Regions from separate parts of the Paenibacillus sp. FSL R10-2778 genome, predicted to be linked through region 1. Evidence: predicted binding sites of a transcription regulator. Region 1 holds the regulator's gene; the other holds the start of a gene.

Region 1 (5,011 bases):
CACTCAAAGTGAATCAGGGGATGATGAAGAGCTGAATTTAAGCGGCCGGGGCGGTGATTTCTGGGAGACGGTGGCAAGCGATACCGATTCCTGTCTGGGCCGTTCTTGTCCTTGGTTCCGCAAATGTTATTATCATAGGGCCAAGCATGAAGCTGGGATTGCTGACGTGGTTATTACGAACCACTCCAAGCTATTCGCAGATGTTAAGGCTGGGCACCAGCTGCTTCCGGCTTACGAGCATCTTGTCATTGATGAAGCACATCATTTAGAAGATGTGGCTGGTAAACATCTTGGCATGCATATGAAGCATTTCACTGTGGCACACACATTATCGCGGCTGTATAAAGATAGCCGAAACGGACAGCTTCCTGCTCTGCGCCAGATATTACAGTCGTCAGGCAGTGAAGAGGCTTCAGAATGGAGCGGAGTCATCGATCGGATCTACCCGGATCTGCTTACCGTCAAAGAAACCTGGGATGCACTCAGCGACAAGCTGTTCAGCCTTTTGCCGGAACGCAGTGATGCAGGGGCAGGGGAAGCGGGACAACTGGTTATGCGTTTGATTCCCGCCCGTAAGCCGAAGGATTGGGATGAATTGGTTGCACTAGAGAACACTATGAATCTGACGTTAAGCGACATCATCCGTAAGGGTGATAAAATGCTTAACGAGATGCGCGACCAGGAAAGCCAATCCTCAGCAGACAGTCTTGTTACTGATATTAGCGGTTTATTTAAGGATTTGGCTTCCATCCGTGAGCAAGTAAGATTCTTTATGGGGCTGAATGACGATAATGTAGTATATTGGCTGGAGGCAAATGGGAATTACCGCAGCAAATCACTGCAGATGTATGCTGTCCCTGTGGATGTTAGCAGCCAGCTTAAAGAGTTGTTCTTCGATAAGAAAAAAAGCATCGTGCTTACCTCGGCGACGCTGTCTGTAGATAAATCTTTTCAATTTATGATTGATAATCTCGGACTTAACGAAGCTGCGGAAGAAGGACGTCTAATGACCTCACTTCTTCCTTCTCCCTTTAAGTATCGCGAGCAGGCACTGTTAGTTATACCGCGTGATTTTCCTAGTGTGAAGGGCAGTGTGGGCGATGCTCGATTTGTCGATACACTCGTACAGTCATTATCGGAAGCTGCTAAAACAACACGTGGGCGGATGCTGGTTCTGTTTACTTCTTATAAAATGCTGCGTCAGGTATATGATCCGCTTAAAGAGGCTTTAGCCTCACAAGAGATTACGGTGCTTGGTCAAGGCGTGGAAGGTGGCAGCCGGAGCAAGCTGATCCGCCGCTTTCAGGACAGTGCAGCATCCGTATTGCTGGGGACGAGCAGCTTCTGGGAAGGTGTAGATATTCCAGGTGAAGCACTGACTTGCCTGGCCATCGTGAGACTTCCGTTTCAACCGCCGAATCACCCGTTGGCGGAAGCGAAGTCGGAGTTATTACAGGCCCAGAAGAAGAATCCGTTCATGAAATTATCTGTTCCTCAAGCGGTTATTCGTTTTAAGCAGGGATTCGGAAGACTGGTTCGCACGGCGCAGGATCGCGGAATAGTTATTGTTTATGATACAAGGGTTATTGAATCTCATTACGGGAAGTATTTCCTTTATTCATTGCCTGGTCCCAAAATGGAGCATATGCTTACTGATCAAATGGTCCCTCGCATAGCGGAATGGCTAGAGGATGGCGGCGCTTCTTAAAACGCTCGTCTTCAGTTTAGCTCCTCCTTATCCTTAAGGGCGGTGTGTTACAGTACCGTCCTTAATAAGGAGAGGTAGACGTTTGAATATGGATTTTCACAAGAACATTACTATTTTTAGGAGGAAAAATATGAAATCGGATAAAATATCAGAAGCCGTTGTTCGCAGACTGCCTGTGTACTTGCGTTTTTTGAATGATCTCCAGAATCGCGAAATATTAACAGTTTCCTCTCAGGAACTTGGACAAAAGCTTGATCTTAATCCCGCACAGATTCGTAAGGATTTAGCATATTTTGGTGACTTCGGCAGAAAAGGTATCGGCTATGATGTAACGTATCTTATTGAGAAAATCCGTCATATCCTGAAGCTGGATCAACAGCTTAATGTAGCTTTAGTTGGAGCAGGTAATCTCGGACATGCCTTGTCTAATTACAATGCATATCTTAAAGATACTATGAAAATCACGGCTATATTTGATTCGTACGCTCCTAAGGTTGGACGTAAGATCAACTCCCTTACTGTGCAACCGATGGATGAACTAGGCAGCACGATTCGTGAGCAAGGTATTCGCATTGCCATTATTACCGTACCTGATTCAGAAGCTCAAAATGTAGCAGATATTCTCATTTCTTCTGGGATTGAAGCGATTTTGAACTTTGCCCCTGTGATTCTGAAGACACCACCGAATATCCGGGTGCATGCAGCTGATTTTACAACTGATCTGCAAAGTCTTGCTTATTACTTGCGGGATGGAAAGGAAGAAAGCGAACATGAACAACAATAAAACGATAATTAAGGGCGGGTATTTTCTGACTCCGGGAACGGATGAGCCGGTTCTGAGTGGATATATGACTATTGAAGATGATTTAATCACTTACATAGGAAAAGAAGAGCCTCAGATGGAAGCTGGAGTGCAAGTGGTTGATGGCAGCCGTCTGCTGTTCATGCCTGGACTTGTAAACACACATGGTCATGCGGCGATGTCTTTGCTGCGTGGATATGGAGATGATTTAGCGCTACAAGTGTGGCTTCAGGAGAAGATGTGGCCAATGGAGGAAAAGTTCACCGGTGATGATGTATACTGGGGAACCTCCTTATCTGTATTGGAAATGCTGAAGGGTGGAACTACGACCTTCCTCGATATGTATGATCATATGGACCGAGTAGCCGAGGTAGCTGAGTTATCAGGTATCCGTTCCGTATTGATGCGTGGTGTGATCGGGTTATGTCCAGAGGATGTACAGAATCACAAGCTTGCGGAAGCGATTTCTTTTGCCCGTAACTGGCATGGAAAGGCTGAAGGCAGAATTACTACTATGATCTCGCCGCACGCCCCTTATACTTGCCCTCCGGACTTCCTGGTTAAGTTCGTGCAGGCAGCGCATGATCTGGATTTACCGATGCATACGCATATGTCCGAAACGAAACGTGAAGTGGAACAAAATGTGGCGGATTACGGGTTGCGTCCTGTAGCTCACTTAGAGAAGCTTGGCATGTTCACACGTCCCTCGATAGTTGCACATGGTGTTCATTTAAATGATGAAGAGATTGAGATCTTGGCTCGCCATAATGTGGGTGTATCTCATAATCCGGGCAGTAATTTGAAGTTGGCTAGCGGAGTGGCTCGGGTTACTGATCTTCTAAAAGCTGGTGTGAAGGTGTCTCTTGGCACGGATGGCGCGGCAAGCAACAATAACTTGGATATGTTTGAAGAGATGCGGCTTGCAGCTCTCATTCATAAGGGTGTCAGCGGTGATCCAACGGCTGTTCCAGCTCCAGAGGCTCTGCGTATGGCTACAGAATATGGCGCGCAGTCCATCTTTTTAAATAATGTAGGCAGACTTGCTGTAGGGATGAAAGCAGATTTCATTGCTATTGATATCGATCAGCCGCATTTGCTGCCACACACAGATCTGTTGTCTCATGCGGTTTACTCTGCTAGCGCTAAGGATGTTGAGCATGTGTGGGTGAATGGTAAACAGGTCATCAAGCATGGACAATGCTTAACCCTGGATGAGGAAGCTATCCGGCGTAAAGCGCAAGAAGCCTTCGAAGGTTTATTGAAGCGTTAAGTCTGGAGAATAACGAATAAATAATAGGCTGCGACTTTTTGCTTTTAGCAAAAGTTGCGGCCTTTTGTGTATTTTTAAGGCTGGGAAAGCTAGAAAATTATGAAATTTTGGATAAACACGCGGGTGTGTTATATAATCAAAAAAGATATATTACTAGAAAGGGAGCTGTACCTTGAAGAAAAGGAAAAAATGGATCCTCCTGGGGTCAGTTCTGATTCTGCTCCTGGGGTTTGGACTTATCCAGTTCTATGCCTATATTATGAAAGATCAATGGAACGAGCGTGATATCGCTAAGGATGTTGCCAAAACCAGAGCGGGTCTAACAGAGGTAACCAAAGCACAAAAATCGGTTTGGGATGAAAATGCAGTGTACTGGGTATTAACAGGGAAAAATGAAGCCGGGACTGCTCTTATGGTCTGGGTCCGCTTTACGGTAGATGGAAAATTTGCTGAAGGCGACGACGCAGTGTTTGCTGAGGAACTAAGTAAAGGAACCTCGGAAGCCCAAATACGCGGCATTATCAAAGCTGATCTTCCGGACATAACGATTGAACGCTTGCTGCCGGGAGTATATAACGGAGAGTATGCTTGGCAGCTTTTTTATAAACAGAGCGGTCGGTATTATTATCAATTTTATCGCTTTTCGGATGGGTCCCGAATGGGCGAAGGTTACAGTTTACCTAAAAGTTAAGCTGAACATAAGGAAATTAAGGGTGTCATAGTAAACAAGCGAACTTATAATAAGTTCGCTTGTTTACATTTATTTGATGTACAAAAGTGATATACTAAGTGATATACTGAATGGGTGGTTATCATCGAATATTCTCTTAAATTCACATACGAAAATAGGCCGATTGATTAAAAATCAAGGCCGGTTTTGTCGAAAGTGAGGAATTTATTTGGTATTGATGGAAATATTTAAAAAATTAAATTTTAAATATATTCACATTTATTTTGAAATTAGTATATACACCTGTGATATACTACTACTTGTAATTAGAACAGCAATAAGAGACTTCAGTCTCTCTGATGAGCTCTCAAGTAGCTATAAATTATTATAATGAGCTTTATATTTTGTCATCTTTGAGAGGAGGACGTTTCTTGAAATTACGTCTTGTACCTGTGCTGATAACGTCTCTACTGTCGGCTACTCTATTGTTTGGTGGCTTCTTTTTGTATCGTCAGTTTGCAATGCAGGAACCACTTCAGAAGATTGTATCTCAATATGAGG
Region 2 (5,011 bases), 2.3 Mb from region 1:
ATGGCGGTACTGGAGAGAGAAAACTTTTTTGTACAGGGGGAGGATTATGGGAAGATGTCGGCTTGGTTTGACCGTGATGAACTGGTCTTTCCACTGACGATACGATCCCGATTGCCTGGAGATACCATAAGGATCATGGGATTAAACGGAAGCAAAAAGGTAAAAGATATTTATATTGATGATAAAATACCTGCTTCCGAACGGTCATTGATTCCCCTCGTTTGTGATGGTTTGGGCAATATCGTCTGGATTCCGGGCGTAAGACGCTCGATGCATGCCGCAGTAGGGCGGCACACGACCTCCGTACTTCTATTGTCTCTGGCAGAGCTGGATGACCACGAAGTCACGTAATGGTCGAAGTAAGTCTTTCATAGTATAACTTAGGAGGTTTCGCAAGTTGCAAAACGATATTCAAGAAGTATTAATCACCGAAGAGGAACTTCAGCAGAAAATTAAGGAGCTCGGTCGAACACTGAGCGAAGAATACGCAGGTCGTACCCCTTTAGTAATTTGTGTACTAAAAGGTGCGTTTATATTTATGGCAGATTTGGTTAAAGCCATTACAGTACCTGTTGAGATGGATTTCATGGCAGTGTCCAGCTATGGAGCATCCACCAAGTCCTCTGGAGTAGTCAAAATTATTAAGGATTTGGATGTATCGGTAGAAGGCCGCGATATCTTGATCGTTGAAGATATTATTGACAGTGGTCTTACACTCAGCTATTTAATTGAGTTGCTCCGCAACCGGAATGCTGCTACTATCTCTGTGGTTACCTTGTTTGATAAACCATCAGGCCGCACTGTTAATCTTGAAGCCAGCTACACAGGCTTCGTGTTACCTGACGAATTTGTAGTAGGTTACGGATTGGATTATGCCGAGCGGTATCGGAACCTCCCATATGTTGGAGTACTGAAACCTGAGATTTATTCCAATTGAACTAAGGACTGCCTCGATCATACGGATCGGATACCCACAACTTCCTTTATTTGAGGTGTCCCAAGAGGCTATGGTACAATAACTTGAGTGTTGTGAGAGGAGGTAGGGGATGAATCGGTTCATCCGGAATTCTGGTTTTTATTTGATTTTATTTTTAGTCGTGGTGGGTATTGTCCAGTTTGTGAGCAATGGAAATGAAGCCGCCGATTTCCCTAGATACGACGAGTTACGGCAGGAGATCAAGAACAACAATGTGAAGGATTTGACGGTTCAGTTTGAGGGTAATGCCTTTCTGGTCACAGGCGAGTATAGAGAGCTGCCTGCCGATACTAAATCGAAAAGCTTCTCCACATATATTCCTCCTACAGATGCCGCTATCAATGAACTGATTCAAGCCAGTGATGTTAATGGGATTGAATTAACTCAGAAGAAAATGGAAGGTACCAGCATTTGGCTGACATTCCTTTCTTCAATTATCCCACTGGTAATTATGTTCATCTTGTTCTTCTTCCTGTTTAACCAGGCGCAAGGTGGCGGCGGTAAAGTCATGAATTTCGGCAAGAGCAAGGCTCGGTTATATAATGAAGAGAAGAAGAAAATCAGCTTTGAGGATGTAGCAGGGGCGGACGAAGAGAAGCAAGAGCTTGTCGAAGTCGTTGAGTTCCTAAAAGATCCACGCAAATTTGCAGCTGTTGGCGCACGTATTCCTAAGGGCGTATTGCTTGTAGGTCCTCCGGGAACAGGTAAAACATTGCTTGCCCGTGCGGTAGCAGGGGAAGCTGGCGTTCCTTTCTTTAGTATTTCCGGTTCTGACTTTGTGGAAATGTTCGTGGGTGTCGGTGCTTCTCGGGTACGTGATTTGTTCGAGAATGCTAAGAAGAATGCTCCATGTATTATCTTCATTGATGAAATTGATGCTGTGGGTCGTCAGCGTGGCGCCGGTCTTGGTGGCGGACATGACGAGCGTGAACAGACGCTTAACCAATTGCTGGTTGAGATGGATGGATTCGGTGGTAACGAAGGCATTATTATTGTAGCGGCGACTAACCGCGCTGATATACTTGATCCGGCATTGCTTCGTCCAGGACGTTTTGACCGTCAAATTACGGTTGACCGTCCTGATGTGAAAGGCCGTGAAGCTGTACTTAAGGTTCACGCTCGTAACAAACCGCTTACGAAAGATGTAAGACTGGATGTTGTTGCTAAACGCACAACCGGATTCACAGGTGCTGATCTGGAGAATCTGCTGAATGAGGCAGCTTTGCTAGCTGCACGTCGTAACCGTAAAGATATTTCCATGATTGAAGTGGATGAAGCTATTGACCGTGTTATCGTAGGTACTGAGAAACGCAGCCGTGTGATCAGTGACCGCGAGAAACGTATTGTAGCTTATCATGAAGCAGGCCATACTATTGCAGGTTACTTCCTTGAGCACGCCGATATGGTGCATAAAGTTACTATTATCCCACGCGGACGTGCAGGCGGATATGTTATTATGCTTCCGAAGGAAGATCGGATGATCGTTACCAAGCAGGAGCTTTTGGATAAGGTTACTGGATTACTTGGTGGACGTGTTGCTGAAGAATTGTTTATTGGTGAGATCGGTACGGGTGCATACAGTGACTTCCAACAGGCTACGCGCATCGTGCGTGCCATGATTATGGAGTACGGTATGAGCGATAAGCTTGGACCTATGCAGTTCGGATCTTCTCAAGGTCAAGTATTCTTGGGTCGTGATATTGGGCATGAACAGAATTACAGTGACTCCATTGCTTATGAGATTGATCAGGAAATGCAGAACTTTATTACTTCGAGTTACGAACGTTGTAAAGATCTGTTGATCAAACACTCCAAAGAAATGCACTTGATTGCCAATACATTACTTGAGAAAGAAACACTTGAGCTTGATCAGATCACACAACTGATTGAACAAGGATTCCTTTCCGAGGATGGTAAACCAGAGGGTGGCGAAGGTGTTGCCCATGAAGTTGGCGAGCCTGTCATCGACAATATCGGTGATGTGCGAGTTCGCATTCAAGGCAAGCCTGAGGATGAACAGTCCACACTTCCTGACCTGTCGAAGGATATCCCGAATAACCCTGATTCTGAGGGTAATGACGGTTCCGGTGATGACAACAAAGGTGGGGGCACTAGCCTTACCTAATTGGGTCCACCATTCATATGATGTAAATTTATCCGGAGAACGTAACTGTTCTCCGGATTTTTTATTTTAATTTTTAAGGGATTCTATGCCTTAAAGCCTGTCCAGTTACATTGACAGAGGCTGGAACGTTGTGTACATTAGTGATTAATATTACTTACTATTTATATCAGCATGTTCATTTTTTCACCATGATGGCGCATGCCATTTGATAACATCATGTCGGCGAAAAGCCGCGAGGATTTAAGGGGGAGAACAATCGGTGGAAGCTCTGGCGCTTGAGCGCAAGCAGGAACAGAATCGAGAACTTCGTATACGTCTTGAACAGCTTAAAAAGGAACGAAACGCAATCATTTTAGCTCATTATTATCAACGTGATGAAATTCAGGAGGTTGCCGATTTCCGGGGCGACTCTTTTTTACTCGCTCAGAAGGCTGCAGAGACAGATGCAGAAGTTATTGTATTCTGCGGTGTTCATTTCATGGGGGAAAGTGCAAAAATTCTAGCCCCGAACAAAACCGTCCTTATTCCTGATGAACGTGCAGGCTGTCCAATGGCAGATATGGTCAATGTAGACGGTTTGCGTAAGCTAAAAGCTCAACATCCAAATGCTAAAGTAGTCACTTATATCAACTCGTCCGCCGAGATTAAAGCAGAAACCGATATTTGTTGTACCTCTGCTAATGCTGTGAAAGTAATCGAATCCCTTGACGCCGAAGAGATTATTTGGGTCCCAGATAAGAATCTTGGTCAATATGTACAAGATCAGACGGGCAAGAAGCTGATTATTTGGGAAGGCTATTGCAACACTCACGACATGTTGACCGTCAAAGATGTAGTAGAAATGAGAGCAAAATATCCAGATGCGGAATTTGTAGTTCATCCAGAGTGTCGTCCTGAAGTAGTCGCCATGGGTGACTATGTAGGCAGCACTACATCAATTCTGGAGTATTGCCGGAAATCGGATCGTAAGCAATTTATCGTTGGAACGGAAGATGGTACCGGATATCAGCTTCGTAAGGATAGTCCAGATAAAGAATTCCATTTTGCTACCAAATTTCTTGTTTGTCCTAATATGAAAGTTAATAATCTAAAAAAACTGGTGAAATGCCTGGAGACGATGAAGCCACAAATCTATGTACCGCCTGCTGTCGCCGACAAAGCCAGAACATCCCTAGAGCGCATGCTACAAGTCCGGTAGCATGCGCTACTCTTTCGTTGAAACAGGTGAAAAGCGGTCATGATTCCACAATATTTGGTTGATTTTGATCTTCGGGATATTCCTACGGTAAAGACAGATTGTATTGTTATTGGTTCAGGGATTGCCGGGTTATTCACAGCTATTAAAGCCAGTGAAGATCGGCGTGTCATAATGATCACAAAGAAATCAGTAATGGAAAGTAATACTCGCTATGCACAGGGGGGGATCGCAGCTGTTATAGCTGAGGATGATTCCCCTGCTTACCACCGGCAGGATACCTTAATGGCCGGAGCAGGTCTTTGCTCCTCAACAGCTGTCGATGCACTTGTTAATGAAGGGCCGGAAGGCGTTCATGAGTTAATTCGCTTAGGAACTCTGTTTGATAAGGAAGATGGGGTACTGGCTTTGACTCAGGAAGGTGCACACAGCCACCGCCGTATTTTGCATGCTAATGGGGATGCTACAGGTTATGAGATTGTTCGTGCATTGGCGGAACAGGTAGCCGAACATGAGAATATTGAGGTCTGGGATGATCATTATGTTATCGATCTCATCACTGAAGGTGGAGAATGTGTAGGCGCATTATTGCAACGGCCCGGTGGTGGAAGGTTGTTCCTGCAAGGGGATGCGACCATTTTGTGCTCTGGTGGAGCAGGACAATTATATCGATACACTACCAACCCAGAAGTAGCTACAGGAGATGGTGTAGCGA

Evidence for each region. Region 1 encodes Rex, which represses fermentation and respiration genes when NADH is low (regulators of the CRP and FNR family bind a similar motif). Its sites were predicted from a motif close to TTGTGAAATATTTCACAA; they were not measured.
Region 2: nadA (quinolinate synthase NadA) is a predicted target of Rex. The motif match lies at 3,273-3,290, and genes of this name have one in related genera.

What each region holds. Positions count from the first base shown of each region.
Region 1 is NZ_CP151956.1:4,721,657-4,726,667, reverse strand. Features, by position in the region: gene dinG (ATP-dependent DNA helicase DinG) at 1-1,708, shown strand, start outside; gene NST40_RS21320 (redox-sensing transcriptional repressor Rex) at 1,839-2,492, shown strand; gene NST40_RS21315 (amidohydrolase) at 2,479-3,780, shown strand; gene NST40_RS21310 (DUF5590 domain-containing protein) at 3,953-4,471, shown strand; gene NST40_RS21305 (hypothetical protein) at 4,882-5,011, shown strand, end outside.
Region 2 is NZ_CP151956.1:71,520-76,530, forward strand. Features, by position in the region: gene tilS (tRNA lysidine(34) synthetase TilS) at 1-351, shown strand, start outside; gene hpt (hypoxanthine phosphoribosyltransferase) at 398-937, shown strand; gene ftsH (ATP-dependent zinc metalloprotease FtsH) at 1,047-3,101, shown strand; gene nadA (quinolinate synthase NadA) at 3,361-4,299, shown strand; gene nadB (L-aspartate oxidase) at 4,339-5,011, shown strand, end outside.